4 regions of the Shewanella sp. WXL01 genome follow, and region 1 is predicted to be linked to each of the others. Evidence: predicted binding sites of a transcription regulator. Region 1 holds the regulator's gene; each other region holds the start of a gene.

The links. Region 1 encodes sigma-54, which starts transcription at its own class of promoters, with help from an activator protein. Its sites were predicted from a motif close to GTTGGCACGNNNNTNGNNT; they were not measured.
Region 2: a site for sigma-54 is predicted at 2,873-2,891, ahead of G3R49_RS06110 (flagellar hook-length control protein FliK). Genes of this name have one in related genera too.
Region 3: a site for sigma-54 is predicted at 2,909-2,927, ahead of glnA (glutamate--ammonia ligase). Genes of this name have one in related genera too.
Region 4: a site for sigma-54 is predicted at 4,610-4,628, ahead of G3R49_RS05590 (YggN family protein). Genes of this name have one in related genera too.

What each region holds. Positions count from the first base shown of each region.
Region 1 is NZ_JAAIKQ010000001.1:591,704-599,333, reverse strand. Features, by position in the region: gene G3R49_RS02450 (KpsF/GutQ family sugar-phosphate isomerase) at 1-126, shown strand, start outside; gene kdsC (3-deoxy-manno-octulosonate-8-phosphatase KdsC) at 126-674, shown strand; gene lptC (LPS export ABC transporter periplasmic protein LptC) at 671-1,231, shown strand; gene lptA (lipopolysaccharide transport periplasmic protein LptA) at 1,242-1,823, shown strand; gene lptB (LPS export ABC transporter ATP-binding protein) at 1,832-2,566, shown strand; gene G3R49_RS02425 (RNA polymerase factor sigma-54) at 2,712-4,205, shown strand; gene hpf (ribosome hibernation promoting factor) at 4,229-4,516, shown strand; gene ptsN (PTS IIA-like nitrogen regulatory protein PtsN) at 4,519-4,962, shown strand; gene rapZ (RNase adapter RapZ) at 4,959-5,819, shown strand; gene G3R49_RS02405 (HPr family phosphocarrier protein) at 5,848-6,117, shown strand; gene mgtE (magnesium transporter) at 6,226-7,587, shown strand.
Region 2 is NZ_JAAIKQ010000002.1:205,105-212,734, reverse strand. Features, by position in the region: gene fliL (flagellar basal body-associated protein FliL) at 20-541, opposite strand; gene G3R49_RS06110 (flagellar hook-length control protein FliK) at 658-2,703, opposite strand; gene G3R49_RS06105 (prolyl oligopeptidase family serine peptidase) at 3,003-5,777, opposite strand; gene G3R49_RS06100 (isocitrate dehydrogenase) at 6,148-7,158, shown strand; gene rlmM (23S rRNA (cytidine(2498)-2'-O)-methyltransferase RlmM) at 7,242-7,630, opposite strand, start outside.
Region 3 is NZ_JAAIKQ010000009.1:44,553-52,182, reverse strand. Features, by position in the region: gene G3R49_RS16530 (DUF2959 domain-containing protein) at 1-398, shown strand, start outside; gene G3R49_RS20250 (type II secretion system protein) at 506-1,027, opposite strand; gene glnA (glutamate--ammonia ligase) at 1,390-2,799, opposite strand; gene typA (translational GTPase TypA) at 3,335-5,152, shown strand; gene G3R49_RS16510 (DUF4124 domain-containing protein) at 5,369-5,887, shown strand; gene glnL (nitrogen regulation protein NR(II)) at 6,038-7,090, shown strand; gene glnG (nitrogen regulation protein NR(I)) at 7,118-7,630, shown strand, end outside.
Region 4 is NZ_JAAIKQ010000002.1:74,251-81,880, forward strand. Features, by position in the region: gene G3R49_RS05560 (MFS transporter) at 1-323, opposite strand, end outside; gene G3R49_RS05565 (oxidative damage protection protein) at 582-860, opposite strand; gene mutY (A/G-specific adenine glycosylase) at 863-1,969, opposite strand; gene trmB (tRNA (guanosine(46)-N7)-methyltransferase TrmB) at 2,251-2,967, shown strand; gene G3R49_RS05580 (50S ribosome-binding protein YggL) at 3,003-3,329, shown strand; gene glsB (glutaminase B) at 3,336-4,250, shown strand; gene G3R49_RS05590 (YggN family protein) at 4,675-5,496, shown strand; gene G3R49_RS05595 (LysR family transcriptional regulator) at 6,020-6,961, shown strand; gene G3R49_RS05600 (DUF885 family protein) at 7,549-7,630, opposite strand, start outside.

The DNA of each region.
Region 1 (7,630 bases):
TTGGCCGCGCAAGCGTTACAGGTGATGGATGATAAGAACATCAACGGCTTGATTGTGGTTAATGAGCACCACCAACCTATTGGCGCATTGAACATGCTCGATATGGTTAAAGCAGGAGTAATTTAATGCCTCAAAGTTTATATGGTCCAGTTAGTGACCAAATCTGGCAAAAGGCCCAGCAAGTCAAACTACTTATTTGCGACGTAGACGGCGTATTTTCAGATGGCCGTATCTACCTCAGCAATGCTGGCGAAGAGCTTAAAGCGTTCCACACCCGTGATGGCTATGGAGTGCGCTCACTGCTTGGCAGCGGCATTCAAGTTGCTGTGATCACAGGTCGCAAATCGCAGATTGTCGAAAACCGTATGACTGCGTTGGGCATCACTCATATCTACCAAGGTATTGACGACAAGTTTGTGCCATTTAAAGAACTCCTTGAGCTGTATCAAGTTACACCAGAGCAAGTGGCCTATATTGGCGATGACATGGTGGACTTACCCGTTATGAAGGCGGTAGGTCTATCAGTTTGTGTCGCTGACGGGCACCCGTTTGTTAAGCAACACTGTGATATGACAACCAGTATTAACGGTGGTCACGGCGCGCTGCGTGAGTTAACCGATCTACTTTTGCAAAGCCAAGATAAACTGGCTAGCGCTCACGGTATGAGTGTATGAGCCGAGTCACCCTCGCCATCATCGCGTTTTTTAGCGCCGCGCTTATTCTCTATTGGCAAGTACAAGCCAAGCGTAACGAGCAAGCTCTAAAAGTCGACTCAGGTGTCGACCGCCCAGAGTTTATCGCTAACGATCTTAAAACCACCACCTTTAATGATTTAGGGCAGATCGAAAGCCGAGTGAGTGCTAAACACATGGAGCATTTTGAGTCGACTAACATGACTCACTTTACTGACCCTGTTTATCTGGTGTTTCCTGAAGATGGCGAAGCACAATGGCAACTGAGTGCTAGCAAAGGTCAATTAGATAAAAATAAAGATGTGGTGACGCTCAGCCAAGATGTACTTATTGATGCAGTTGACGTTGATGAGCCTTTGCAATCGCTGAGCACACAACAGATACAATTGGATTTAAATACCTTAATTGGCACCTCTAAATCAGCGGTATTTATCGAGGGCAAAGGCTTTCAAATTCAAGGTTTAGGTTTACATGCAGACCTAAATACTCAAGAATTAACACTACTTAGTCAGGTAGAAGGACGTTATGAACCACGTTAATCCACGCCAGATGTTGTTGGCTTCAGCAATTGTTGCCCTTGGGTTTGTTAGCCCAATGAGCTCCCTTGAAGCAAAAGAAGGCGACTTACAGCAGCAAGTAAAAATTAGCTCAGTTAGCCAAAAGGCAGATATAAAAAATAACCAAATCATTTTTTATGGTCCAGTGACTGTGGTTCAAGGTTCAATCAATATTCAAGCAGATGAACTACGCGCATTTACTTCTGATAACTCTGTAACCAAAACCTTAGTCGCCACTGGTAACCCTGCGACTTTTTCACAAGAGTTAGACGACGGTAAAATCGGTACCGCTAGCGCCTCTGAAGTACGCTACGACCTCGCAAGCACCACCTTGACGCTAACAGGTAAGGCTAAGCTTGACCAAGCAGGCAGTCAGGTGACAGGCGATATCATTCGCTACAACATTGATAAGCAAGAACTCATAGCCCAAAGTAAGGGCGATGAGCGAGTGATAACCATTATCCAGCCAGAGAACTTCCAAGATCCGTCAGAGCAAGCGCCTGTCGAGCAGCAGCCTGAGCCGCAAACGCGAATAGAACAACAGCAAGAGCCATCAACACAAGGTAATCAGTAGGCTAAGTAATGACAGAGCAAATCACCTTAACGGCTGAAAACCTGGCTAAAAGCTATAAGAACCGCCAAGTAGTGAAAGACGTAAGCTTATCGGTTTCCACTGGGCAAATTGTTGGTCTACTGGGCCCAAATGGTGCAGGTAAAACCACTACCTTTTACATGGTTGTTGGACTTGTAAAAAGCGACCACGGGCGCATTTTAATTGATGCCGATGATTTAACTTCTGATCCAATGCATCTGCGTGCGCGCAAAGGCATTGGTTACTTACCCCAAGAGGCAAGCATCTTCCGTAAGCTAACTGTACACGACAACATCATGGCAGTTTTACAAACACGTAAAGAGCTAACTAAAGAGCAACGTGTTGAAGAACTTGAACATTTACTCGAAGAATTCCATATCACTCACATTCGCGATAGCCAAGGTATGGCATTATCAGGCGGTGAACGTCGCCGAGTAGAAATTGCCCGGGCACTGGCTGCAAACCCGAAATTTATCTTGCTCGATGAACCATTTGCGGGGGTTGACCCAATTTCGGTAATCGACATCAAGAAAATTATTCAGCAACTCAAATCTCGTGGTCTAGGGGTGTTGATCACTGACCATAATGTGCGTGAAACCCTCGATGTTTGTGAGCATGCTTATATCGTGAGCCAGGGCAACTTAATTGCCGAGGGGACACCAGATGAGATCTTGAGCGATCAGCAAGTTCGTGCAGTATACTTAGGTGAACAATTCAAGCTATAGTTATTGATGTTTTGGTTTCGCTCGCTCAACTACATGGGCGGCGACAGCATTAGCTTCGACTGAGTACCAATCCAGTCTCTCCTAAGGAAGCCAATTACAAGCATTAATGTGTGTCTCTTATACGATACCTAGGGATAAGTGGTAAATGAAAGCGTCACTACAGCTCAAAATGGGTCAACACCTGACTATGACCCCACAACTGCAACAGGCAATTCGCCTACTGCAGCTGTCTTCATTGGAGCTACAACAAGAAATACAACAAGCATTAGACTCTAACCCACTGCTTGAAGTAGAAGAAGAATTTTACGACGGTAAAGACGCCTCAAAAGACAAACAAGATCAAGCTGATACCGATTTTAGTGAAGCAAGCCAAAAGTCTGCTGAAACAGACACTTCCAACGTTGATCTCGCAGACTCGCTCAATAAAGAATCTATGCCTGACGAGCTGCCAATGGACACCACCTGGGATGAAGTCTATACAGCCTCACCAGTTGCCAGCACTGGCGCAACCAGCTCTGGATCACGCGACGATGATATGCCATTTCAAGGCGAGACCACAGAAGGTCTATACGAGCATTTAGAATGGCAAAAAAACCTCACTCCTTTTTCTGATACCGATTTAGCCATCGCCACCGCCATTATCGATGCCATTGACGATACAGGCTATTTAACCCAAAGCACCGAAGATATCCTTAGCGCCATGGGCGATGAAGAGGTTGAGCTAGAAGAGGTTGAAGCAGTACTTAAACGTATTCAGCATTTTGACCCCATTGGCGTTGCTGCGCGCGATCTAAGTGAGTGCCTGCTTATACAGTTAGCGCAATTTCCTAATGACACCCCTCATATTGACAATGCGCGTATGTTGATTGCCAACTATCTCGACCTAATTGCTGGCCGTGATTTTCGTTTACTTATGCGTAAAACCAAGCTTAAAGAAGATGAACTTAGGGAAGCAATTCACCTGATCCAATCATTGAATCCAAAGCCTGGTGCGGCAATCACACCTAGTGATGATGAATATGTCATACCTGATGTGTCAGTATTAAAGAAAAATGGCCGCTGGGTCGTGGAGCTTAACCCTGACAACATGCCAAAAATTGGTGTCAATCAGCATTACGCTTCTATGGCTCGTAGCACCAAAAGCCAGGCTGACAGCCAGTTTATTCGCGGTCATTTGCAAGAGGCTAAATGGTTCATTAAGAGTCTAGAAAGCCGTAATGACACCCTGTTAAAAGTGGCCAACTGTATCGTACAGTTCCAACAAGGCTTCTTTGAATATGGTGAAGAAGCCATGAAACCAATGGTACTCAACGATATTGCTGAGGCCGTCGAGATGCATGAATCCACTATTTCCAGGGTTACCACACAAAAGTACATGCATACGCCACGCGGTCTGTTTGAACTCAAATACTTTTTCTCAAGCCATGTCAGCACAGATGACGGTGGCGAATGCTCATCTACAGCTATTCGCGCCTTTATCAAAAAGCTGGTCGCCGCTGAAAATCAGAAAAAGCCATTAAGCGATAGCAAAATGGCACAACTGTTAGCGGAGCAAGGGATTAATGTTGCTCGTCGTACGATAGCGAAATACCGTGAAGCAATGCTTATCCCGCCCTCAAACCAACGTAAGAGCTTATAAGCTCAATCAAAGGAGGACGATATATGCAAATAAACCTAACGGGGCACCACATTGAGTTAACTGACTCACTCAGAGAGTATGTTGACAGTAAATTTGCCAAACTAGAACGTCATTTTGAGCAAATCAACAATGTGCACGTTATCCTAAATGTCGACAAACAAGTACAAAAGGCTGAGGCTAAAGTCAGCCTTAGTGGAGGAGAAGTCTTCGCCACTTCTGAACATAGCGACATGTATGCTGCAATCGACTCTTTGATCAGCAAACTTGACCGCCAGGTAATCAAACATAAAGAGAAGCTAACCAAGCATTAATGATGGAAATTCGTACCATCCTGCAGCCGGAGTGCACTGCCTGTGCCACTCCGGGCAGTAAAAAAAAGGTATTGCAACTCATTAGCGAAATCGCAGCAGAGCAATACACAGACCTTTCAGCACAAGAAATTTTCGAAAGTCTTGTCGCTCGTGAAAAAAAAGGTAGTACAGGTATAGGCAATGGTATCGCGATTCCCCACGGTCGTTTAGACAATATCGAGCAGCCCATTGCGGTGTTTATCAAGTGCGATGAATCAATTGATTTCGATGCCATCGACAACAAGCCTGTCGATTTACTATTTGCGCTTATTGTACCGTCAGATCAATGTCAGCAACATTTAGCGACGTTGGCTTATATTGCAGAAAAACTTAATGACAAGCAAACACTCAAACAGTTACGTAAATCAACAGATAAAACTCAACTCTATCAGGTGATCGCTCAATGAAACTGGTTATCGTCTCAGGTCGTTCAGGCTCAGGAAAGTCCGTTGCACTTAGGGTGCTAGAAGACTTAGGTTACTACTGTGTCGACAATCTGCCGATCCCATTGATCAATACATTGCTTGAGCAGCTTAAAGGCTCACATGAGCTTATTGCGATTAGCGTTGATGTGCGCAACATAAAGGAGCAAGGAAAAGTACTGCAGGCTCAGCTACAACTATTACCAGCCGATATCAGTATCACTAGCTTCTTTTTGAGCTCGAACGACAAAGTGCTACTCAAACGTTATAGCGAAACGCGCCGTTTACATCCATTGTCTAAGCAACACCTGTCTTTGCAAGACGCCATAATTCAAGAAGGTAAATTACTCGAGCCTATTTCGAATATAACTGACCACTTTATTGATACCTCCGAGTTCAACATCTATGAGCTCAGTGACAAGGTTAGAGAAATTTTGCTTGGCAGTGTCGACCGTGAACTGGTGATCAATATCAACTCGTTTGGCTTTAAATATGGTATGCCTAAAGAAGCAGACTTTATGTTTGATGTGCGCTTTCTACCTAACCCTCACTGGGAGCCTGAGCTAAGACCACTAACAGGCCTAGACAAAGGGGTACAAAATTTCCTTAATCAGCAACCTCAGGTAGGTAAGTTTGTTCTGCAAATCGACAATTTTTTCGAAACCTGGATGCCGCAACTTGAGCGTAACAACCGCAGCTATGTCACCATCGCGATAGGTTGTACTGGTGGTCAACACCGCTCAGTGTTTATTGCTGAACAAGTAGCAAAACGCCTTAGCACGCACATCAAACACAAAATACTTGTGAGTCACCGCGAGCTAAGCACGCCAGCACAAAGCTAGCCTATACTTATAAAAAGTGCACAACCCTATGCTGCAACGACAAATAACCATATCTAACAAGCTCGGGCTGCACGCTCGCGCAGCAACTAAACTAGCAACCCTAGCTGCGAAATTCGACGCCGAAATAACGCTTATCCATGGCGACAAGCAAGCAAGCGCAGCCAGCGTATTAGGGCTATTAATGTTGGAAAGCGGTGTAGGAAAAACCATTACCCTCACAGCTAGCGGTAATGATGCTCAGGCTGCACTCGATGCAGTAAGCGCATTGATTGATGCTAAGTTCGAGGAAAACAGTTAACCCTCTGTGATACAAGCGAATTTTTAACATCAATATCATAAAAATGAATTAGTGGTACTCGACTTGATAAGCTACCATTAGCAAAATTTTTTTGGGGAGAGTCTACCAATGGGTGTCGAAGTTTTAGATACAGAGCTAACAGAGCAAAGACTCAATCAACTCACCCAGGCCCTAGGAAGCGGCATGTTTGTCCACGTGCGCAACATGCTGCACGACATGGCACCTTCAGACGTTGCCCTCATTCTTGAGTCTTCCCCACCTCGCAGCCGTCAAGTACTATGGCAATTGATTGACCAGGAACAAGCTGGAGAAATCTTAGAAGAGCTTGGTGAAGACCTAAAAGACGCCCTCATTAGTAATATGACGCCGGAGCGGTTAGCGCAAGCAACCGCCGGTATGGATACCGACGACCTCGCCTACATTCTGCGCTCATTGCCTGATACCGTTTATCATCAGGTGTTGCAATCAATGACCAGTCAAGACAGGCACAGAGTTGAACAAGCATTGAGTTACCCAGATGATACTGCGGGTAGTTTAATGAATACAGATACAGTTACCCTTCGCCCTGACGTTAACATTGATGTTGTACTTAGATACCTGCGCCAACGAGGGCATCTACCTGATGCCACAGACATGCTGTACGTAGTCGACAGGCGCGACCAAGTACTCGGCGGTGTAAGACTATCTGATTTATTAACCTGTAACCCTAGTATGTCGGTGCGCGATGTCATGGATATTGAGTTAGAGAGCATTCCTGTCGACATGCCAGCTAATGAAGTGGCGCAACTGTTCGAGCGCCATGACTGGATGTCTGCACCCATTGTTGATAGCGATGCCAAACTGCTTGGGCGTATCACCATTGATGATGTGGTTGATGTTATTCGTGAAAATGCAGAGCATGACATGATGGGTATGGCAGGTATGGACGACGCTGAAGATACCTTCGGCCCCGTCGTGAAAAGTACCTTCAAACGTTCATTATGGTTAACCATTAACTTGTTTGCCGCCTTACTTGCCGCCTCGGTGAGCAACATGTTCGAAAACACCCTTGAGCAATTCGCTACCATTGCAATCTTAATGACCATTGTGCCGAGTATGGGCGGCGTTGCAGGTAACCAAACCTTAGCACTGGTGATCCGCGGTATTGCCCTTGGACATATTGGCCAAAGTAACTCGCGCTGGCTTATTGGCAAAGAGCTAGCCATTGGCTGTTTAAATGGGGTTATGTGGGCAGTATTAGTATTTGCGGCCGTATGGCTTTGGAAAGGTGAGATAGCCTTAGCTGGGCTCATCGGCGGTGCTATGCTGATCAATATGACAGTAGCAGGCTTAGCCGGTGCAGGCATTCCACTTATTCTTAAAAAATTCAATATTGATCCAGCATTGGCTGGCGGCATGGTATTAACCACTGTCACTGATGTCATCGGCTTGTTCGCGTTTCTAGGCTTAGCTACAGCCTTCTTAATGTAGCACCTCACTCTATCCAAATATGCTTAAGCCGCTTGCGGCAAAC
Region 2 (7,630 bases), on a different contig from region 1:
TAAAGGGTTTCAATACTTCTTACTGCATCACAAACCCAGTAAACAGTACTTTTTCTACAACCTTGCGGCCAGTCACCGCTTGTAAGGTGTTTTGTACATTAAGTAACGCAAGTTGACGCAGCTCATCTTTACCTGCTTGTGAGCTAAGCTTTTGCACATCTGCTGCGCTGAAAGTGGTTAACAGCGCATCCTCAATCAAAGGAATGTGTTTGCGAGTCAACACGTCATCGTCGCCGCGCACCATTAACTGTACTTTAATCTCAACTAGGCGTGAGCGCGTTGCCCCTGGCAAATTGAACAAAAACGGTCTCGGCATACCGACATAATTTGCCTTTCCGGTTGGCTCTGCAGTTGTGGCTACTTCTCCTGGAACCGTCTCACTATCTGCTTGCTCATTCGCTGCATCGTCTCCACTTAAAAAGAAGAACGCACCGCCACCGATAGCCAGCAGTAACACAACACCGATAATGATAAAAAGCATCTTTTTGCTCTTTTTACCTTCACCACCATTTTCTTCTAATTCTAACTCTTGTTCAGCCATGGATTTGTCCATTCCATATAGTCAATTTGTCAGCTTAAATCACCAGAGCATAACGAAATTTAGTTAACTCTTTAGCACTTTAGCTATATTCGTTCACATTACTATAGGTTAACCAGTTATGCATAATAATCTATAGCAGAATGCGACGATGAGGCGGTATTTTGCCCACTACTTGCTTCTGTTGCTGCTATTTCATCCGATTGCTCATTTTGCGCAATCTGACCACAATGAGCGTCACCATCGCCGGCTTCCCCTCTTTGCTGCTGACCTTGCTCTGACACATTGCCGTCGGTTAGTTGCATTCCCTCTTGAGCCAACATCTCACGAAGTCGCGGCATCGCTTGTTCTAACACATCACGGGTTTGCTGCTGCGCGGCCTGGAATTGTACTTGCGTTTGATCACCTTGCACCTGAACTTTGACCATCATAGAGCCTAGCTCTGGCGGGTCGAGGCGGATTTCTGCTTGCTGTACACCATTAGATACCATGGCGACTAACTGCTGTTTCATCACTGGCGCAAACCGCTGGATCATCTCCTGCATTTGTACATTGGTATCTGATGCAGTTCTTAATGATAATTGAAATTGCGGCACGTCAGATTTATGAATTGGAGTAAAACTACTTTGGTTTTGAACGGCTTTGGTGACTACCGAATCAGCAATATCCAGCTCTATGCCAGCAAAATCCATTGCAGCTGCGTTGCTAGCCTGCAGCTTTTCGCTAAGGCCACTTGTTACCGCAGCACTTTGATTGGCGCTTAGCTGGTTTTTATCAGCAGCGACTTTGTCTAAAGACTTATCGATTGCTTTAGCTGCATCGTCAATATTGGCACTAATCTTTCCCGCTACCGACTCTTGATCACCAAGGATGTTGCCTGCCTGAAGATTTTTGGCAACATTACTTAATGACACTTGATCAGCCGTCGATTTATTTTGCTGTAAGCTTTGATTCAACTTGTCTGCAAATTCAGCGTTCAGCTGAGCGCCTTTTGTCTGTGTTGCACTTAGCTCAGCAATGTCAGCACGCTTATCAATTTTTTTAGTAGAACCGGTGTCTGCCTGCGGTAACAACTCATCAAGCATGTCCAATACGGCTTTGTCACTCTTACTTGCGGCTGCTTCTGAGCTTGCTGCAGTAGTATTATTAGTCAGCTTACTGTTATCAATAGGTAAGGTAGTATCGACCGCTTTTGATTTATCAGCCCATTGGGACTCAAGCTCTGCTTCAATATCCGAACTAAGCTCACTGGTAAACTTCGTGGTATCAGCAGTCTTTGACTCGCTAGCAACTTGTTGACCTAATCCGTGTACGGCATACCTAGCTTCGCCCTGCAGGTTGACATTAGTAGTTGGCGCGTCTAAATCTAATTCGGCCATCGCCAATATAGACTCATCAACCACAGGTGCTTGTAGATTAAAGTCATCCACTAATTGACTAAGCTCTGCTGAGGAAAGTTTGTTTAACGCTTCACGGCTATGACCACTAAAAGCCATCAATTCTTGTAGTTGGGAGAAATTGAGCGTTGTAAGATAATCACTCGTTGCTTGTGTTTGAGATTGCGCACCAGCACCATTAACGCTAGCTTTAACTGCTGGCAGAGCAGAGGTAAATAAATCACCTTCATTTGCGCTTTCAGCAGAAGTGGCAGATATTTGACTCGCGCTCGCACTTTGTGAGTTTTGCGCAAACTCATCTGCAAGCGGCAAAGTCTTTCCGCTGCCACCTTCAACAAGCTTTAAGTTTTCACCGAGTTCTCGCTGAGCAAAAATAAACTGAGCACCACCTTCTGCATCTTTACTGCTCTCAAGCATATCGCTACTATGCTCGTCGCCCTTCACAAGTTCAGTATCTGTATCAGCGTCCACAAGCTGAAGATCAGGCGTATCTTCAAGCATTGCCTTGTCAATTGCAGCCTGTTCGCTATCAACTAAAGACAGGTTTCGGTTACTGGTATCGTCCTTGAGCGCTTTGGCTGATTGCGCTGATGACTCTTGCTTCGAAGCGTTATTTAACGCTTCAAGAAAACTATTACTTTCAGTAACTTGGGAGGACTCATCAAAAGAAGAATTCGATTGGTGAGCGTGGAGTGGCGAGGCATTAATAGCTGATTTAGCAGACGCATCTGCTTTAGCATTGCCATTTCCAAATAATAATTGACTCATTTGCTGCATAACTGCCTCACCATTTATTGTTGTTGCGACCGCTCAGCTTGGTGCTAAAGACTTTATAGTGACAACACATCAACTGTTGCTACTGACTTAGCAAACTCATATTCGCGGTTTCATATTAGTGAGTCGGGATCCCGACTAATTTGTTACTTCGGTCATATGAATGCAAATCAAATGCCAATAAGCGGGCAACTCCACAAGTTAGCTAAACCACTATCAATCACTGCAGCAAGAAATCGGCATAAAAAAGCCGCAATCAAGTTGCGGCTTTATAACTAGAGCACCAAGTCACGTTAGTCGTTAGCGCGATACTCCTGATAGGCTTCGCCTTGAGTCAACCATGTCGGCGCATCCTTACCCTTAAGGTAATGGTCAAAGTACTCCATCATGCGAATCGAGTAGTCTAACTTATTTGGATACTTCTTCAGATGGTGCGGCTCGTCTTGATACTGCAAGAACACCACATCTTTACCAGCGCGGCGCATAGCCAAATACATTTCGACACCTTGCTCCCACGGCACCGCATCGTCTTTGTCACCGAACATAATCATCATGGGTGTTTCAATGCGATCGGCATAAAACACAGGTGAATTCTCGATATATTTCAGCGGCGCGTTAAATAGCGACTGACCGATACGGCTTTGACCTGTTTCATACTGGAACTGACGTGCAAGACCACTTCCATGGCGAATACCGCTGTATGCGCTAGTCATGTTAGATACCGGCGCGCCGCTCACTGCCGCTTTAAAAATGTGAGTTTGCGTCACGGCATAAGCAGTTTGATAACCAGCCCATGAATGCCCTTGAATACCAATAGCGTCAGGGTCTGCAATTCCCATATCGATTAGCTTTTGTACTCCGGCGGTTAATGCTTGTACCGAAGAAGGACCAGGATAGCCGATGTCAAAACGCACATCAGGCAAGAACACTGCGTAGCCGTTTTGCGCGAACCAAGCAAAGTTGGGCCTGTGGTTAATTTTCATATCAGGGAAAGCGTGTAAGCGATCGCTCATAAAACGATAGAAGTAAACTAGTACTGGATACTTTTTACCTTCTTGATAATTGATTGGCTTAATCAATACACCATCAGATTGACGACCATGACCATCACGCCAATGCACAAGCTCTGCATTACCCCACGCAAAAGCATCGCGCTGGGCATCAAGGTTAGTAATTTTTTGCGACTGCGCTACAGATTCAAAATCGGCGACATAGAGATCAGGATACTGATCATAACGCTCACTTGAGTACACTAAAGCACCAGTGTCTTTCGCGCGTGCCAGCATCTCTAGTTTGCCGTTGGTTTCAAGGGCAATTTTAACCCCTGACTCACCTTCCATGCCCATATAAAAACTGTCAGCCTTAGTTTTATGGCTATAGCCTTTTAGCAGTAAAGCTTGGTCTTCAATGAGAGGTATATCTTTACCATCTTGCTCAACAAGGCCGGTTAGACGAAACTCAATTTGCTGCTCACGACCTAAACCATTGGTGATCATAAAGCCACGGTGAGACACGGTGTTGAACTGCCACGCATCGTATTTGTCGTAAACCACGATTTCAGTGTCATCTTCAAGCCAAGGACCAAAGCCATAGCCAGGCGCTGGGCTTGGGTAGTCGTGATCTTCATTAGCAAACGGAGTGTTGAGTTCAGCGGTTAGGTTATGCTTACGACCGGTGGCTATGTCATAAAGATACACATGCCCTTGCTGGTAATAAGCCATAAATTTGGCGTTAGGCGACAACGTTGGCTGCGCGTAAGCTGACTGCTGTGGGATCACTAGCGTATGTTGACCTGTGTTTAAGTCAACTAGGTAAAAATCACGATAAAAACCGGCCCAAGTCGTCATTTTTTGATACGGCACATTCGAGCTTGCTACTAAAAAGCGCTTTTGCTCACCATACTCAACATCAGGGATATCACGCGTGGCTAGCTGCACAATTCGATTTGCATTAATATGCAATACCGCAGCAAAGGTCTTCTCTCGCTCTTCTTGATACTCTTTTATTTCGTGAGGTTTAATCTTTGGATCTTCGCCATGCCAAATACGTAAATCACGCTTACCGACGATAATGTTTCTATCAAGCAAATCTTTCTCGTCTTTAAAATCGACAATTTCAGCTTGAGGCGTTACTTGTGGTACGCGGCCAAAGAACAAACGCTCACCGTCCTTACTAAATTTAAGCGTGCTGAACTGGTTTAATACCCAATCTTTATCTGTCGGTAGCTTTTGGGCTTTAACGCTCGCTAGGTCAATTAGGCTTAGCTGATACTCACGGCCCCAACGCAGAGTGTCGCTGCTACCATAAGTAAACGCTAACTTCTGCGCCGCTGAGCTGATAGCCAACTCGCCAATTTGTTGTGTTTTAGAGGTAAAGACTTGCTTGGTTTGTAGCTTTACTAAATCCAGCCACTGAACTTGATGCAACTGGCTTTCGCCGTCGTTAATCGCAATCACCATACCTTTACTAGCATCATCAAATACCCAGCCAGTAACATGGTCGAAATCAAAGCGCTTGTTGCTTGCTAACTCAATAACCGAAAAGCCACTGCCTTTATCAGCTTCTTCAATCTCACGCTGAGGTTTGTCATCCGCGTTGTCAGACTTGTCTTTAGTTTTTGCATCATCTTTTTGAGGCTCAAAAACAATCGCTATAACCTTACCGTCGTAACTAAACTTGGCACTTTTTACGTTTTTGAACTCATTGGTGTCGCCAGTTTGAGTATTGAGCAGCACCAAACCAGTAGACTGTTGTTTCTTATCTAGTGTTTTGCTCTCAAGCAATGTTGGCTTTTGCATCGCAAATACAAAGTTGCCATCACTGGAGGTTTGCACTGCTGATGCATTGGCAAGTTCATAACGCTTTTGCTCAGCACCTAAAACGGTGACCAGCGCACGGCTATCACCGCGATCTGGCTTCGCTTCTACGGCAACCACTTTACCGTTATCAGAAATCACCGGCTTTTGCAGTGTTTCAAAGGTCATAATGTCTTCGAGTGTCAGCGGCTTGGTTTGCGCAGCTTGCGCGCCTCCCGCTGTTACAGCAGCCACCATCATGGCTATAGGCATAAGCTTAAATAATTTCACAACTACCCTCGTTTGCTATTGTTGCTTTTATTGCTACCAGTTTTCTCGATGCTATGCGACCAAAGTCGCCTTGATAACATACTGGCTACATTTATGCTTTGTGACTGAATTTTAATAAGTTATCTACATTAGGGCTAACTTACTTAAGGCATAGGTTTGCCATCATAAAGCAAACAAACGTCAATTAATTCAAATACGGCAAAAATAATGTGATTTAACTCACTATTTTCTGTAAATAAAGATTAAAAGCCGTTAAACTACGCCGCAGAAAATCGATGACATTTTGTCATCATGTAACCGTGCCTAACACGGAATGCCCATTGCAGTAACCACAAATGTGGAAGGAACATCCATGTCAAAACGTACTATAACCGTGATCCCAGGTGATGGGATTGGCCCAAGCATCATTGATTCAGCATTAAAAATCCTCGACAAAGCAGGATGTGATTTCGACTACGAATTTGCTGATGCAGGCTTAACAGCGTTAGAAAAGCACGGCGAATTGTTACCGCAACGCACACTTGATCTAATCGAGAAAAACCGCATCACACTTAAAGGCCCATTAACGACGCCAGTGGGTGAAGGTTTTACTTCTATTAACGTAAGCCTACGTAAAAAATTCAGCCTTTACGCTAATGTGCGCCCGGTAAACTCTTTCAAGGGCACACAAGCCCGTTACGAGAATATCGACATCATTACCGTGCGTGAAAACACTGAAGGTATGTACTCAGGTCTTGGTCAAACTATCTCAGACGATGGTGCGACAGCAGAAGCGACCAGTATCATTACTCGTCAAGGTGCAGAACAAATCACCACTTTTGCCTACGAGCTAGCCCGAAAAGAAAACCGCAAAAAAGTAACTATCGTGCATAAAGCAAACATCATGAAGTCTACTTCTGGTTTGTTCCTTAAAGTGGCGCGTGAAGTGAGCGAGCGTTACCCTGACATCACAACTGAAGAAATGATTGTTGATGCAACCTGTATGAAGCTGGTTATGAACCCAGAGAACTTCGACGTGATTGTCACAACTAACCTATTTGGTGACATTCTGTCAGATCTATGTGCAGGTCTTGTTGGCGGTCTTGGTATGGCGCCAGGTGCCAACATTGGTAAAGATGCAGCAATTTTTGAAGCTGTACACGGCAGTGCACCAGATATCGCAGGTAAAAATCTAGCTAACCCGACTTCTGTTATCCTGGCATCAATCCAAATGCTGGAATACCTAGGCATGGCTGATAAAGCTTCGATGATCCGCAGCGCTGTATCTGCAGTGATTGAAGAAGGTGATCGTACTACTCGCGACTTAGGCGGTACTCACGGTACAACTGACTTTACTCAAGCAGTACTCGACCGTATTAGCTAAATAGCATTAGCAAAACAACTAAAAAGCCCGTTGAATATCATGTTCAACGGGCTTTTTGTTTTAACAACCGAAATTAATGGTGGTTAAATACCTTCAGCGTAATTCACGCCTTTTTCAGGGAATAGCCACAAATGCACAGTCACTTCATCACGATCATGATAAAGATGCTTGCATTGCATTTGGAACTCAATTTCGTTCTCTTCTAAAATGGCGCTCATGGTTTCCAGTACCACTTTCACCTCTTTAAAGCGGCTCTTCATCGGCAGTTTGAGGTTAAATATCGCCTCTTTAAACCAACCATTAATTGCCCAGGCTTCAATTAGCTCTGCCACTCTAGATGGCTTATCAACCATGTCACACACTAACCAATAGATATTCTTACGTGGCGGCTCCCAGCGAAAACCATCGGCGCGGTAATGCTTTACCTGGCCGGTTTCCATTAGCTTTTCATTCATAGGGCCATTATCAATGG
Region 3 (7,630 bases), on a different contig from region 1:
AATCTGCGCAATCAGCAGCTGATGATGTAAGCAGCCGTATTGGCAAAGTCGAAGATGTCGCTGAAGCACTATTTGATGAATGGGAAACTGAAATTCAAGAGATCAGCAAAGCCAGTCTGCGCCGTAATAGTACCAATAAACTTAATGAGACCAAACGTTCATACAATTCGCTGGTAAAAAGTATGCGCCGCGCAGAATCAAAAATGCCGCCAATCTTAACCGCCATGAAAGACAATATGCTGTACCTAAAACATAACCTTAATGCCCAGGCGATTGGCGCAATTAAAGGTGAATTTGCTAGCTTACAGACCGACATTTCTAGCCTAATTAAAGAAATGAACAAATCGATTGCTGAATCAAACAAGTTTATCGAGTCGATGGAAGGTAAAGGAAGTTAGTCTTGATTCAAACCTGATCACATATCAATTGGTATAAAACAAAACCGCAGCCAGTAAGCTGTGGTTTTTTGTTTGCATAACAGTTTGAATGACGGCTAGCTAGCTTTTTAACACTGACTGGTATCAATCTCAATAAGCGGCGTATCACCTGCCGATTGAGGCTGCGAGTAGCGTACCTCACACTCGTTAGTTCCATAATCACCGTTTGGGCGAATACGCAGCCCTGGCCTGCTTGCCAGCGTATAGCTAGTAATTCTAAACTCGCCGCCATCGCTTATATCAGCAATATTAATCGCGCGGGCGATGCCTGCTTCAGTATGTCTTGGGTAGCCATATGCTAGGGTGACCAGTTTATCTTGTACCAAAATGCTGTTACCTAAGCCGTTTCCTGCAGCCGCTGGCGCGGTTTCATCACACTGAGAACTCACCAAGCAGCCTGAGTGAACTAGGTCTTTTGCGCTTTTAATCGCCCCCTGCACACCTTCAATGGCACTCTTATTGGCATCAGAGCTCAAATTAATGAACTTAGACGCAGCTACCACAGCAAGAATAGCCAGCACAATAATCACCACCACTAGCTCAATTAAGGTAAAGCCAGCTGCAGTTTTGCTTGTGCGAGTAAATGCCATAACGACTCCTTATTTTGGCAACAATAACTAGACAGAACTTGGAAAACGTAAGTTCTATAGAATACAGTAACTAAAACATAACACAGCGATAAACAAGTTAATATACAGCAAAGACTTAACTCGCTTTCATAGTACAATACCAATTGGGATAACTTGGTGATCAGAGATTACGCAGGAAAAATCGTTTAGAACAAGGCGGAAATTGCAGCTAGCTAGTTGCTCTACCTACAAAATTTCTAACGAAGTTATAAGCGATTTTTACCAGTAAGAATGCTCACATAGTTATGCTGATTGGTATACATCCATACAAACAGAAAAAAGCCCCGGCAACTGCCAGGGCTAATAGGAAGTCTCAACTCAGCTTATAGACTGTAGTAAAGTTCAAATTCCATTGGGTGAGTAGTACGAGATACTTTCTCACATTCAGCAGACTTGATTTCAATGTAAGACTCGATGAAGTCTTTAGTGAAGACGCCACCTTTCATTAGGAACTCGTGGTCAGCTTCTAGGCTTTCCAGTGCGTTCTCTAGTGAAGTTGCAACTTGTGGGATCTCAGCTGCTTCTTCTGCTGGTAGGTCATATAAGTCTTTGTCCATTGCATCACCAGGGTGGATCTTGTTTTGGATACCGTCAAGACCAGCCATTAGCAATGCAGAGAATGCTAAGTATGGGTTAGCAGTTGGGTCTGGGAAACGAGTTTCAATACGGCGCGCTTTCGGGCTTGGTACCACTGGGATACGGATTGAAGCACTACGGTTACGCGCAGAGTAAGCTAGCATTACTGGCGCTTCGAAGTGAGGAACTAGACGCTTGTACGAGTTAGTACTTGGGTTAGTGAATGCGTTTAGTGCGCGAGCGTGCTTAATGATACCACCGATGTAGTAAAGTGCAGTTTCACTTAGGCCAGCGTACTTATCACCAGAGAATAGGTTAACACCGTCTTTCGCTAGAGATTGGTGAACATGCATACCGCTACCGTTGTCACCAACGATTGGCTTAGGCATAAAGGTTGCTGTTTTACCGTAAGCGTGTGCAGTGTTATGTACTACATACTTAAGAATTTGGATTTCATCAGCCTTGTTTGAAAGCGTGTTGAAACGAGTTGCGATTTCGTTTTGACCACCAGTAGCTACTTCATGGTGATGCGCTTCAACAACTTGACCCATTTCTTCAAGAATCAAACACATTGCGCTACGTAAATCTTGTGAAGAGTCAACTGGAGCAACTGGGAAGTAACCACCTTTAACGAAAGGACGGTGACCAGTGTTGCCATCTTCATAACTAGTAGATGAGTTCCAAGCTGCTTCTTTCGCATCAACTTTTACGAAAGTACCTGACATGTCAGTACCAAACTTAACATCGTCAAATAAGAAGAACTCTGGCTCAGGACCAATTAATACAGTGTCAGCAATACCCGTAGACTTTAGGTACTCTTCAGCTTTCTTAGCGATTGAACGTGGGTCACGCTCGTAGCCAGTCATAGTGCTTGGCTCAAGAATGTCACAACGGATAAGACCAGTGACTTCTTCAGTGAAAGGGTCGAGAAGGAAAGAAGAAGGGTCAGGCATTAGCACCATGTCAGATTCGTTAATACCTTTCCAACCATTAATAGATGAACCATCAAACATCTTACCGTTTTCGAAGAAGTCTTCGTCAACTTGGTGTGAAGGAACAGAAACGTGCTGCTCTTTACCTTTAGTGTCGGTAAAACGTAAATCTACAAACTTTACTTCTAGTTCTTCAATTTGTTTTAGTATTGCTTCAACTGACATTATCAAGCCTCCAGTAGGGTGTAGGGTATTCCCCAAATGTAATCTTTTTAGTGCGATAAGCTGACTGTTTCAACTTATCTGGAATCGATTTCATAATTTGCACACTTTAAAGCGAGTATCATGCCAACATAATAAGATACTGAAATATATACCATTAAATTTACACAACTCACCACAATGCAGCGTATTGCACAACTTCAGTGCATCAATATGCGCCCATTTGGTGCAAAAGTCCATTTGTGTGCACCTTATTAAATCAGTCATCAAAATCGCATCACCAAACTGTCATCAGTTATGGAGTAAAATGCGCAAATATCTGCCAAGTCCCTGCCAAAAAAGGTTTATTTTTTGTAAAAAATTGAGTGTTCAAAAATAATCCTATCTACTGGAGTCACTCTAGAGTAGAATGGCACGCTTTTTTATGACAGCTATACTTGTGACAGCTGATTTTCGCTTGGTTTTTACCGTGCGAATCACCTGACCTAAAGCTGCATTAAACTCATAATTTTTATTTGATGGTATAGAGGTTTTATCCGTGTTAGAGAATTTACGTAACATCGCCATTATTGCTCACGTTGACCATGGCAAAACGACCTTGGTAGACAAGCTATTGGCTCAATCAGGCACCCTTGAAAGCCGAGGCGAAGCCGAAGAACGTGTAATGGATTCTAACGATCTTGAAAAAGAGCGTGGTATCACCATTCTGGCAAAGAACACTGCCATCAAATGGAACGACTACCGCATTAACATCGTAGATACTCCAGGCCATGCCGACTTCGGTGGTGAGGTTGAACGTGTACTATCTATGGTTGATTCAGTACTACTACTGGTTGACGCTGTTGACGGTCCAATGCCGCAAACGCGCTTTGTAACGAAAAAAGCATTCGCTCAAGGCCTAAAGCCAATCGTTGTTATCAACAAGATTGACCGTCCAGGCGCACGTCCTGACTGGGTTATCGACCAAGTATTCGACCTATTCGACAACTTAGGCGCAACTGACGAACAGTTAGACTTCCCAATTGTTTACGCATCTGCACTAAACGGTTTCGCAAGCTTAGATCCAGATGAGACTAGCGAAGACATGACGCCACTGTTCCAGTCAATCGTAGAAAAAGTTTCTTCACCAGATGCTGACGCTGAAGGTGAATTCCAAATGCAGATCACCCAGCTTGACTACAACTCTTATGTAGGTGTTATCGGTGTAGGCCGTATCAAGCGCGGTAGCGTGAAAGTAAACCAACAGGTAACTGTTGTTGGTGCTGACGGCAAAACTCGTAATGGTAAAGTCGGTCAGGTACTTGGTTACATGGGTCTAGACCGTCACGAAGTTGCTGAAGCTAATGCGGGTGACATTGTGGCAATTACTGGTTTAGGTAACCTACAAATCTCAGACACTGTTTGTGGTGTTAACCAGGTTGAAGCGCTACCTGCACTATCTGTAGATGAGCCTACACTCACCATGACCTTCCAAGTAAACACTTCTCCGTTTGCTGGTAAAGAAGGTAAGTATGTTACTTCACGTAATATTCTTGAACGTCTAGAGCAAGAGCTGGTTCACAACGTAGCACTGCGCGTTGAAGAAACTGACTCACCAGACCGTTTCCGCGTATCAGGCCGTGGTGAGCTTCACCTAGGTATCTTGATTGAGAATATGCGCCGTGAAGGTTACGAGCTAGCAGTATCACGCCCAGAAGTTATCACCAAAGAAATCGACGGTGAAATGTGCGAGCCATACGAAACCCTAACGGTTGACGTAGAAGAAGATCACCAAGGTACTGTGATTGAAAAATTAGGTATCCGTAAAGGTGATATGAAAGATCTACAACTTGATGGTAAAGGTCGCGTGCGTATCGACTTTATCATTCCAAGCCGTGGTCTAATCGGTTTCCAAACTGAGTTCATGACAGCGACGTCTGGTACTGGTCTTATCTACCACTCATTCGATCACTATGGCCCAGTAAAAGGCGGTGACATCGGTCAACGTCAAAACGGTGTGCTTATCTCGAATGCAACCGGTAAAGCACTAACATTCGCACTATTTGGTCTGCAAGACCGTGGTCGCCTAATGATTGGTCACGCTGCAGAAGTATATGAAGGCCAAGTCATTGGTATTCATGCTCGCGCTAACGACCTCACAGTTAACTGTTTGAAAGGTAAGCAGCTAACCAACATGCGTGCATCAGGTACTGACGAAGCACAGGTACTGACTCCACACATCCAAATGACGCTTGAGCAAGCGCTTGAGTTCATCGACGATGACGAGCTAGTAGAAGTGACACCTGAGAACATCCGTGTTCGTAAGAAGCTACTTACTGAAAGCGAGCGTAAACGCGCTAGCCGCGAGCCAAAGTAATTAACCCAGTTAATTATTCGCTTATCAAGCCCGCATTATGCGGGCTTTTTGTTGGTTTAGTTTTTACTAACTCAACTTCCAAGGCTCGAAACCCTTAGAGGTACTGTGCTTACTTTTAACATGCTCAATGCTAAACACTAGGCATTGGCCGCAATGGCTGATTTTTAATCGAGAAAGCGCTAATATAGACCTGAGAGCATCAACTTAGGACAGACTATGCGACTTCTACTATTAATCAGCTTAATCACAATTAGCCTTAGCAGTGTTGCCGCCGTATACCGATGGGTAGATGAAAATGGCAAGGTTCACTATTCTGACGAGCCGAGAGAAAATGCCACCGAAGTCCAGCTAAACGACAATACCCAAAACAATATTACCGTGGTGCAGCCCACACCTATCACCCGCTCCACCAAACCAAGTCCAGATGCACAGCCAAACTACAAAGTCGTTATCGCCTCCCCTGCCGAGGAAGCCACGATTCGTGACAATAACGGTAATATTACGGTCACCGCTAATATTGAGCCTAAATTACCTAAAGGCGCATTTTTCACTCTGTCACTCAATGGCCAGCTAAAAGTGCAGCCGCAAACCTCAAGCATTTTCCGCCTAACCAATATTGATCGCGGCGCACATACCATTGTGGTGAATGTCGTGACCCAAAACGGCAAAGTCCTTGCATCTAGTCCAGCTAGAACTGTTTTTCTGCATCGGGCATCAGTTATCGGTCGTGGTTAACAAATTAAAGATCTCTTTTTAAATCTTTAATTTCATATAGTTAAGCCAGCAAACCTCAGATAATGATTTAAATTCATGTCCGGTGAAGTCAGTTGCGCGACGCACCAAGTTGGTGCACCATAGTGGTGCAACCCAATAAATGGACGATGAATGGACAGCCAAAATCTACTCAATCACCTAGTTACCGCCGTCTTGGTCATTGATAAGGACTTAAAGCCTTGCTATGCCAATGCTGCGGCTGAGCAGCTGTTAGGGATCAGCCAGCATAAGTTACTGGAGTTATCGCTCCCTGAGCACTATCAGCTGATGGGCGTAGAAAGCCAAATATTGATTGATGCAGTAGACTCCAGCCAGGGGCTTACCGTTAATACCGCGCCACTTATTACCCTTGATGGCCAGCATCACACCATAGATTTAACCTTAATCCCATTAGAGGACGAGCGTCATTTAAGCTTGCTTGAATTGCGCCAAGTCGATCAGCAACGACGCATTCATCAGCAGCTTAACCAAGATGCCCAGCAACAAGCAGCACAGTTTTTAGTGCGTAATCTGGCCCATGAAATCAAGAACCCATTGGGAGGCCTTCGTGGCGCAGCGCAATTACTTTCACGAGAGCTAAAGTCTCCTGACTTAAAAGAATTTACCAGCTTGATTATTGAGCAAGCTGACCGTATGCGCAGCCTGGTTGACCGCTTACTCGGCCCTCAGCGCCCAACAGAGCATACTCAACACAATATTCATGAAGTGATCCAAAAGGTGATGGCACTGGTTGAGTTTACCCTACCAAATAATGTCACCTTGAGCCGCGACTATGATCCGTCGATTCCCGACATCGCCATGGACGCAGATCAGATGCAGCAAGCGGTGCTCAACATAGTGCAAAACGCCATTCAAGCGCTCGAAAGCAATGGCGGCGACATAGTGATTAAAACACGCACCCAGCACCAAATCACCATAGGCAACAAGCGTCATAAGCTCGTACTAACGCTGTCAATTATCGACAACGGCCCTGGTATTCCGCCTGAGCTAATGGACACCTTGTTTTACCCTATGGTCACAGGCAGGGAAGATGGCTCAGGCTTAGGGCTGTCAATCGCCCACAACATTGCACGCCTACACGATGGCCGAGTTGACTGCACATCTGCGCCAGGGCACACAGAGTTTACTATTACCCTACCTTTGCAAGCTGGCAACACTTGCTAAAGTAACCCGAGATTTTGAGGAAGTAGAATGAATATCAGCGAAAAAGTATGGATCCTCGATGACGATAGCTCGATACGTTGGGTACTTGAAAAAGCCCTAAAAGGCGCACGAATCACGACAGCAAGCTTTGCCGCAGCAGAGTCGCTTTGGCAAGCGCTTGAGTCATCACAGCCACAAGTGATCGTTTCTGATATTCGTATGCCAGGCACAGATGGGTTAACCCTGCTTGAGCGCCTGCAGATGCATTACCCACATATTCCAGTGATCATCATGACAGCGCATTCCGATCTCGATAGCGCAGTCAGTGCCTATCAGGCTGGTGCATTTGAATACCTGCCCAAACCTTTTGATATTGACGAAGCCATTGCCTTAGTCGAGCGCGCACTAACTCATGCCAATGAGCAAACGCCGACTAGCGACCCTGACGAGACGGTAGTCAAAGCACCAGAGATCATTGGTGAAGCGCCAGCAATGCAAGAAGTGTTTCGCGCCATTGGCCGCCTATCGCGCTCATCAATAAGCGTGCTGATTAATGGCCAA
Region 4 (7,630 bases), on a different contig from region 1:
AAGTCTGGAACGGTGAAGGTGAGCACACCTGCTGCTGCAATTGGAATGATCCCAAGCAGTAAATAGGGTCTGAATTTACCAAATCGGGTTTGGGTGCGATCAGCTAAGGCGCCCATTAGCGGGTCTGAAAACGCGTCAATTAACCGGGTGACTAACATCATGGTGCCAACGGCAGCAGCGGATAAGCCAAATACGTCGGTGTAAAAGATGAATAGGAATACATCAAACACGCGCCAATAGAAGTTAGACGCTACATCGCCCATGGCGTAGCCAATTTTCTCTTTTAATGGCAATGCTTTTTGAGCATCGTTGGTGCTTGTCATAATGATCATCCATTTTCAATTTACGCTTATTTATTCTGGCCAAGTCGTTTATATGTGTTAGCTAGACACATTTGACACAATCGACAAAAAAAGAAATGAAAGCGCTTACATTTTTATTTTAATGTATGCCATTGATTAGATAATCACCAGTATTATTTTTAATAAAATGTTAATTGAGATGTTTTGAGGTATAAAAATAGCCCGCAGGATGCGGGCTATTTGATATTCGTTTAAGACGGCTTAGTTATCTTAACTATTTTACTCGTCTTCACTTGGAGGTACGTAGCCTTCGATTTCTACGTCTTTGCCTTCAAATAAAAAGTTCACCATGTTCTCTTCAAGCATTTTACGGTCGTCAACATTCATCATGTTGAGCTTGTGCTCGTTGATTAGCATGGTTTGTTTCTTCTGCCATAGGCCCCAAGCTTCTTTACTAACATTGTCAAAAATACGCTTACCTAAATCACCTGGATAGAGTTGGAAGTCTAAGCCATCAGCTTCTTTTTTAAGGTAAACACAATTAACTGTACGAGCCATGATTACTCCTTTATTGGACGGTTGGCTATATAAGATAAATTTTCTAGTATGCGCTCTGTCGCCGCTGCTAAGCCGACTTTTGCTCTTTGGTTGATGTTATACCAAAGCTCTGGAGTTTGTTCCATGACCTTGGTCGCGTCATTGCTTTGATTGTCGCGTATCACCAACACTGGCGTGATGTCTAAATGAAAATGACTAAACGTATGCCTAAAGCCGCTTAGCTCATGTTCAGCTAACGTTAGCTGATTATCTGCTGCGAACTGCTCAAGCTGAGCTTGTGAATCAAATTGCGGGAAACACCAAAGTCCGCCCCAAATTCCACTTGGTGGCCTTTGCAGTAGTTTTACCTCAGGAGAATCACCCACCAATCCTGTTGCTTTATCTAACTTTAGCTCAACTAGCATCCAGGCCTGCTTTGCAGGGATCGTTTTTTTCGGCTTTTTACCAGGGTACTGGGTTTGCTTGCCCTGAAGCTGCGCTTCACAGTCGATAGCGATAGGGCATTGTTCGCACTTTGGTTTTGAGCGAGTGCAAACATTGGCGCCCATATCCATCATTGCCTGATTAAATTTTTGAATATCTTTTTTGGGAGTAACCGTTTCAGTTTTGTGCCACAGACGTTGCTCAACGCTTTTCTTACCTGGCCAGCCATCAATAGCGCTGTGACGAGCTAGTACGCGCTTAACATTACCGTCAAGAATAGGGTGGTGCTGACCAAGAGATAGAGACAAGACCGCCCCCGCTGTTGAGCGGCCGATGCCTGGCAGTGCTAACACTTGCTCAAACTCAGTTGGAAACTCGCCTTGGTGAATATCACGCACTTGCTGAGCCGCTTTATGAAGATTCCGCGCTCTGGCGTAGTAGCCAAGCCCAGTCCAAAGATGCAGTACTTCATCTTGTTCGGCATTGGCTAAATCCACCACGGTTGGAAAGCGGGTCATAAAAGTTTGATAGTAAGGAATTACTGTCGCGACCTGGGTTTGCTGCAACATGATCTCTGAAATCCATACGCTGTATGGGGTTATATTTTGTTGCCAGGGTAAACTTTTACGCCCGTGTTGGTCGTACCAAGTAATAATGCGAGAGGAAAATGAGGCTTTTGATTTCATCGGGGCAGTGTATATAGGCAAGCCTTTAAGTACAAGAGTGCAAGCACAAGCATGTATCGCAGAATTTCACCCAGTTGAATTTAGCGAGTTCATGTTGATTAGTTTAGTAGCCATATTTGGCGGCATTATTGGCTAATAACACTACCACTCCCGCAGCTTGATTGAGTATAATGACCGATTAGTAAAAATTAATTGACTATCATTAGCTAAGCGACTTAATCAAGCACTAAATGTAGGCTAGGTTTGAGTCTGAGATGTCTCTAATGATAAAAGAGGAAACAATGAGCGACGTAACCACAGCGGAATTCACCGAAGAAGGTAAGTACCTTCGCAAAGTCAGAAGCTTTGTTTTAAGAGAAGGACGTTTAACCAAGGGACAACAACAAGCAATTGACTCACATTGGGCGACTATGGGTTTAGACTACAGCCCTGAGCCGCTTGATTTGACTCACGTGTTCGGCCGTGACGCAGACACAGTGCTTGAAATTGGCTTTGGTATGGGAGCGTCGTTAGTTGAAATGGCAGCTGACGCACCAGAATTAAACTTTATTGGTATCGAAGTACACAAGCCTGGTGTTGGCTCTTGTTTATCTGACGCTGGCGCAGCTGGTGTGAGCAACTTACGTGTTTACCATCATGATGCGATGGAAGTGCTAGAAAACGCGATTGCTGATGGCTCGCTTGCTCGCGTGCAGTTATTCTTCCCTGATCCATGGCATAAAAAGCGTCATCACAAACGTCGCATTGTACAGCCTGAATTTGCTCAGCTTATTCGCCGCAAGCTTAAAATTGGTGGTGTTTTCCATATGGCAACAGACTGGGAAAACTACAGTGAGCACATGCTAGAAGTGATGCATGATGCAGAAGGCTTTAAAAACCAGTCTAAAGATGGCACTGTTGTCGAGCGCCCAGATAGTCGCCCTTTAACTAAGTTTGAAGCTCGTGGCCACCGTCTTGGTCATGGTGTTTGGGATATTATGTTTGAGCGCACTGCTTAAACTCGCTGCTTTTTCGTCAATTAAGGAGAGATAACATGGCTAAGAATCGTAGCCGTCGTTTACGTAAGAAACTACGCGTTGATGAGTTCCAAGAGCTTGGATTCGACGTTAACTGGACTTTCGAAGATTCGGTGACAGAGTCACAGATTGACGAGATTGTTGATAAGTTTATCGATGATGTAATCGAGGCGCGCAAATTAGGTTTCCATGGTGGCGGCCATAAAGAGTGGGAGGGCATTATCGCTACTCAAACTCTAGGTAAGTGCACCGAGGAAGACATGGCAGCGGTTAAAGCCTTTTGGGCAGAGCAGCCTGCGAAAGATGTTGAAGTGAGTGCTTTATACGACCTTTACTGGGACTAATGAACATTGCCACAAGCAGATTTACTTAAACAAGCGGTCGACATAGTTCGGCCGCTTTTAGGTCAGGGCAAAGTCGCTGACTATATTCCCGCACTAGCGAATGTTAATCCTAATAAGCTAGCGATTGCGGTTACTAGCATTGACGGCACGACTATCGGTGCGGGTGACTATTTAGAGCCATTCTCGATTCAAAGTATCTCTAAGGTGTTTAGTCTAACTATGGCGCTTAATCTTTATCAAGAAGATGAGATTTGGAGCCGAGTTGGTAAAGAACCGTCAGGACAGTCGTTTAACTCACTGGTGCAAGTTGAGCTTGAGCGTGGTAAGCCGCGTAACCCGTTTATTAACGCTGGTGCGCTGGTAATTGCCGACCTTATTCAGTCTAGATTGAGTGCCCCTAAGCATAGAATGCTTGAGCGGGTACGGGAGATGGCGGGTAATCAGTCTATTTGCTACGACAAAACCGTGGCTCGCTCTGAATATCAAGCCAGTGCCCGAAATGCCGCGATTGCCTATTTGATGAAATCATTCGGCAACTTCCATGAAGATGTTGATACGGTTTTAAAGAGCTACTTTCATTACTGCGCACTGCGAATGAACTGCGCCGATCTATCAAGAGCGATGTTTTATCTTGCTAACAAAGGTAAGACGCTTGCAGGTAAGCAGCTTATTACCCCGGTACAAACCCGTCAGCTTAATGCCTTGCTTGCAACCTCTGGACTTTATGATGGCGCGGGAGAGTTTGCCTATCGTGTTGGTATGCCAGGTAAAAGCGGTGTTGGTGGTGGTATTATCGCAGTTATTCCCGGTGATATGTCGATTTGCGTATGGTCACCAGAGCTTGATGCTAACGGTAATTCGCTCGCTGGCACAGCCATGCTTGAGCATATTTGTCAGCAACTTGGGCGCTCAATTTTTTAACGCGAGTCACTTATCTAACAACAGCTCACAGCTTTAGCCAACATCTCTTTAAAGAGGTATTGGCTAAAGTGCATATTTCCAATCGCACCAGCGTTTGTTTACCGCTATTTGCGGCAAGTTACTTTTATCTCTCGTTTGCTGGTTCAATCACTTACAGCTTAAATCACTTGCAGCTTAAATCACTTAGTGCTTTGTGGCACAAACTTGGATTTCTATTATTTAACCTGTTATTCACTCATTGGTTAAATTCCTCAACTCTAGTTAAAAAAACCAACTTGTTAGTTATTTCGCTCATCAAGTCCAACTTGCTAAAGACATTGCCTTAACTTTAAGTTCATGAAAATTATTGGTTTTTAATATTTGGCACACCTCGTGCTTTATCCTAAACAAATTGGAAAGACTTAAACGACTAAGGATGATGACAATGACTAATCAACACTTGCTTAAAGCTGCTGCGGTAACAGGCTTAGTATTATCGACTACTTTTGCTATGCCGGCCCAAGCAAAGATTTCATTCAGCGATGACGAGTGCAACGTAGCGCTTAACTACGATATCACTGTTGAGCCAAAACGTTTGCAGGTAAGTGATCAAGGTAAAGAGCAATATCGTATCGAAATGGGTGAGTTGTATGTCAATGGCAAGCAAGTTGAACTTGATGCCAAACAACAAGCGCTTGTTAATCAATACTCTGACGCCGTATCTAAACAAGTACCTGAAGTGATTGACCTAGTTGGTGACGTTGTAGTGTTAGCCACTCAAGCTGTAAGCATGGCGCTGACACCAATCTTAGGTGATGCGGCAGGTAGCCAAATAGATGAGTTAATGGTTGGCATTCAAGACCGAGTTGATGAGTTAGCCTATCAGCAAGGTGATCGTTTCTTCTTAGGCGCAACAGAAACCACAATGGAAAATGCGTTCAACGAAGAGTTCGAGAAAGAAATTGAAGAGGTGATGACTAACTCTATTGGCACCATGATGATGGCGCTAGGTGGTCAAATCATGTCTTCTGAAGGTGGCAGCTTTGAAGAGAAGATGGAAGCCTTTGGCCGTAAAATGGAAAACATTGGCGATGACATCGAAATGCAAATCGCTGAGCAGTCAAAAGACATCGAACATAGAGCTGAAAAAGTATGCGAGAACTTCCAGTCAGTTGTTGAGCTAGAGCAGCAACTACGCCGAGAAGTACCAGAGCTTGCACCTTATATACTGACGCAACCTAGCTCGTATGTGGCTAAATCTGAATAAGGTGTTAACTAGCTATCTAAATTAGCTAACCTGTGTTGTCAGTCCTAGAGTTTTGATTCTTCGAAGCTTTTGAATTCGAAGCTGTTGCTTTCGAAGTTGTTGAAGACGCAGCACGTAAAATCTTCCCTCGATATTTTAACAAATATCCTGACCTTCCCCTGTTACTTCATCCAAGGTAACAGGGGCTTTTTTTGCCTGTTCACGGGCTGGTCGCACAAATAGTTTCCTATCAGTTGCACAAAAAATATCAACTTTGTTCGGCTAAAAAAATTGTCAATTATAAATATAGAGCAATTGGACAATTTTTTGTTATACTCATAAAAATTATAAGAAAAATAACTTGGATTCCTGAAATAGTTGGCTATTTCGGATAATCGTTAACAAGATGTAGACGCCTTCTGAGGTGCATTGTTGCAACCGTTAGCACAATGGTTGAGTAATGTTAGCCGAATAAGTAGACCGCTTATGAACAGAAGGACTTCGCTTAATACTTTTGTGTCGTAATCAATTTAAGGCGACTTCCATGTTAGAACTGTTAGAACCCATTGCAATTTTTACCCATGTGGCTCGAGCAGGCAGTTTTAGTGCTGCTGCTAGACGTCTTGGGATTTCTAAATCCAAAGTGAGTACTCAAGTCGCTGACTTAGAACACAAACTTGGTGTGCAACTTATTCAACGTACGACACGTAGTTTAAGTTTAACTGAGGCGGGTAATCTGCTTTACCTTCAAGGTGAAGAGCTACTGCGTGATGCTGAGCAAGCTGTCGCCAGTGTGCATAACCTCAATGATGCAACTCGTGGTGTACTTAAGGTGGGTATTTCCCAGTCTTTCGGTACCATGCACATCATTCCGGCACTGCCAGAGTTTATGGCCAAGCACCCTGAGTTAGAACTGCAGGTGAGCTTGCTTGATCATAAGGTTGACGTAGTAAGTGAAGGCTTAGATCTACTGTTAACTATGTCTGAGCAGTTACCACTTGGCATGGTTGCCAGACCACTAATGAAGTGTCAGTTCTTGTTAGCTGCGTCGCCTGATTATATTGCTAAGCACGGCACCTTAACTCGCCCTGAACAGCTAGTTGACCATAACTGCCTTGTTTACCAAGGTGAGTGGCATGAGCACAGCATGTGGCAGTTTAAGAAAGGTGACGATTATTGCGAGATAGGCGTTTCTGGTAATTTCCGTGTGGATAATGCACCAGCGCTTAAGTCTGCGGCAGTAAGTGGCTTGGGTGTGGTTTACCTTGCAAGCTACCTGCTTGAAGATGAGTTAGAGCAGGGTACCTTGGTTCCGTTGTTACCTGAGTGGCAGTTAACCAATAACTTACCACTGCAAGCTGTTTACCCACGCCGTAAGCACTTAGCGCCTAAGGTTAGTGCGTTTATCGACTTTATTAAAGAGCACATTGGTAGCCCGCCATATTGGGACGCGAAATGTGAGCATTTATATAAAATGCGCAAATAGTCACCAACCATACATGGTGAAAACATTGTTCGGAATTTAGTAAAAAGCCGCGAATTAGTTCGCGGCTTTTTGTTTTTGTAATCGAAACAGTTGTTTAGGTTGATCTTGATCACATTGGTAAAAAGTTAACTTCAATGGCTTAGGGTGATCTTGGCAAAAGTCCTATTGCACTCTGTTCTGAAATAAATACAATGGCCTCATCTGATTCAAAATGATTTGAACCCTATATTTAAAAAAGAAATGACCCCTTCTTTTTTAAATATACAAATCAGCAACTTCGCAGTTTTGGATCTTAGCTGGCAGCTGTTTTATTTATCAAACAGTGCTAGCCTTCAAACCATCATCCTAATTTTGGTACCCCAGACTTTGTCTGGGGTTATTTTTTGCCTGTAATTCAGCTGACTTGCAGTGACACTCGCCTTTTAAATTTGTCTAAGTGTTTCTACCTTAGCGATGTATCTAAGCACGCTTTATCCGATAGTTAATCACTCATACTAACCGTTGCGTGCTGTGATTGTGGCAACAAAAAAGGACAAGCGTTTGCTTGTCCTTTTTAGCGATTTTATGTCTATAAGCTAAGTATTAGCTTACTTAACACTCGCAACCCATTGGTCAACTTGCTGCTCTAAAACATCAAGCGGCAGAGGGCCGTTCTTTAAGATAAGTGTG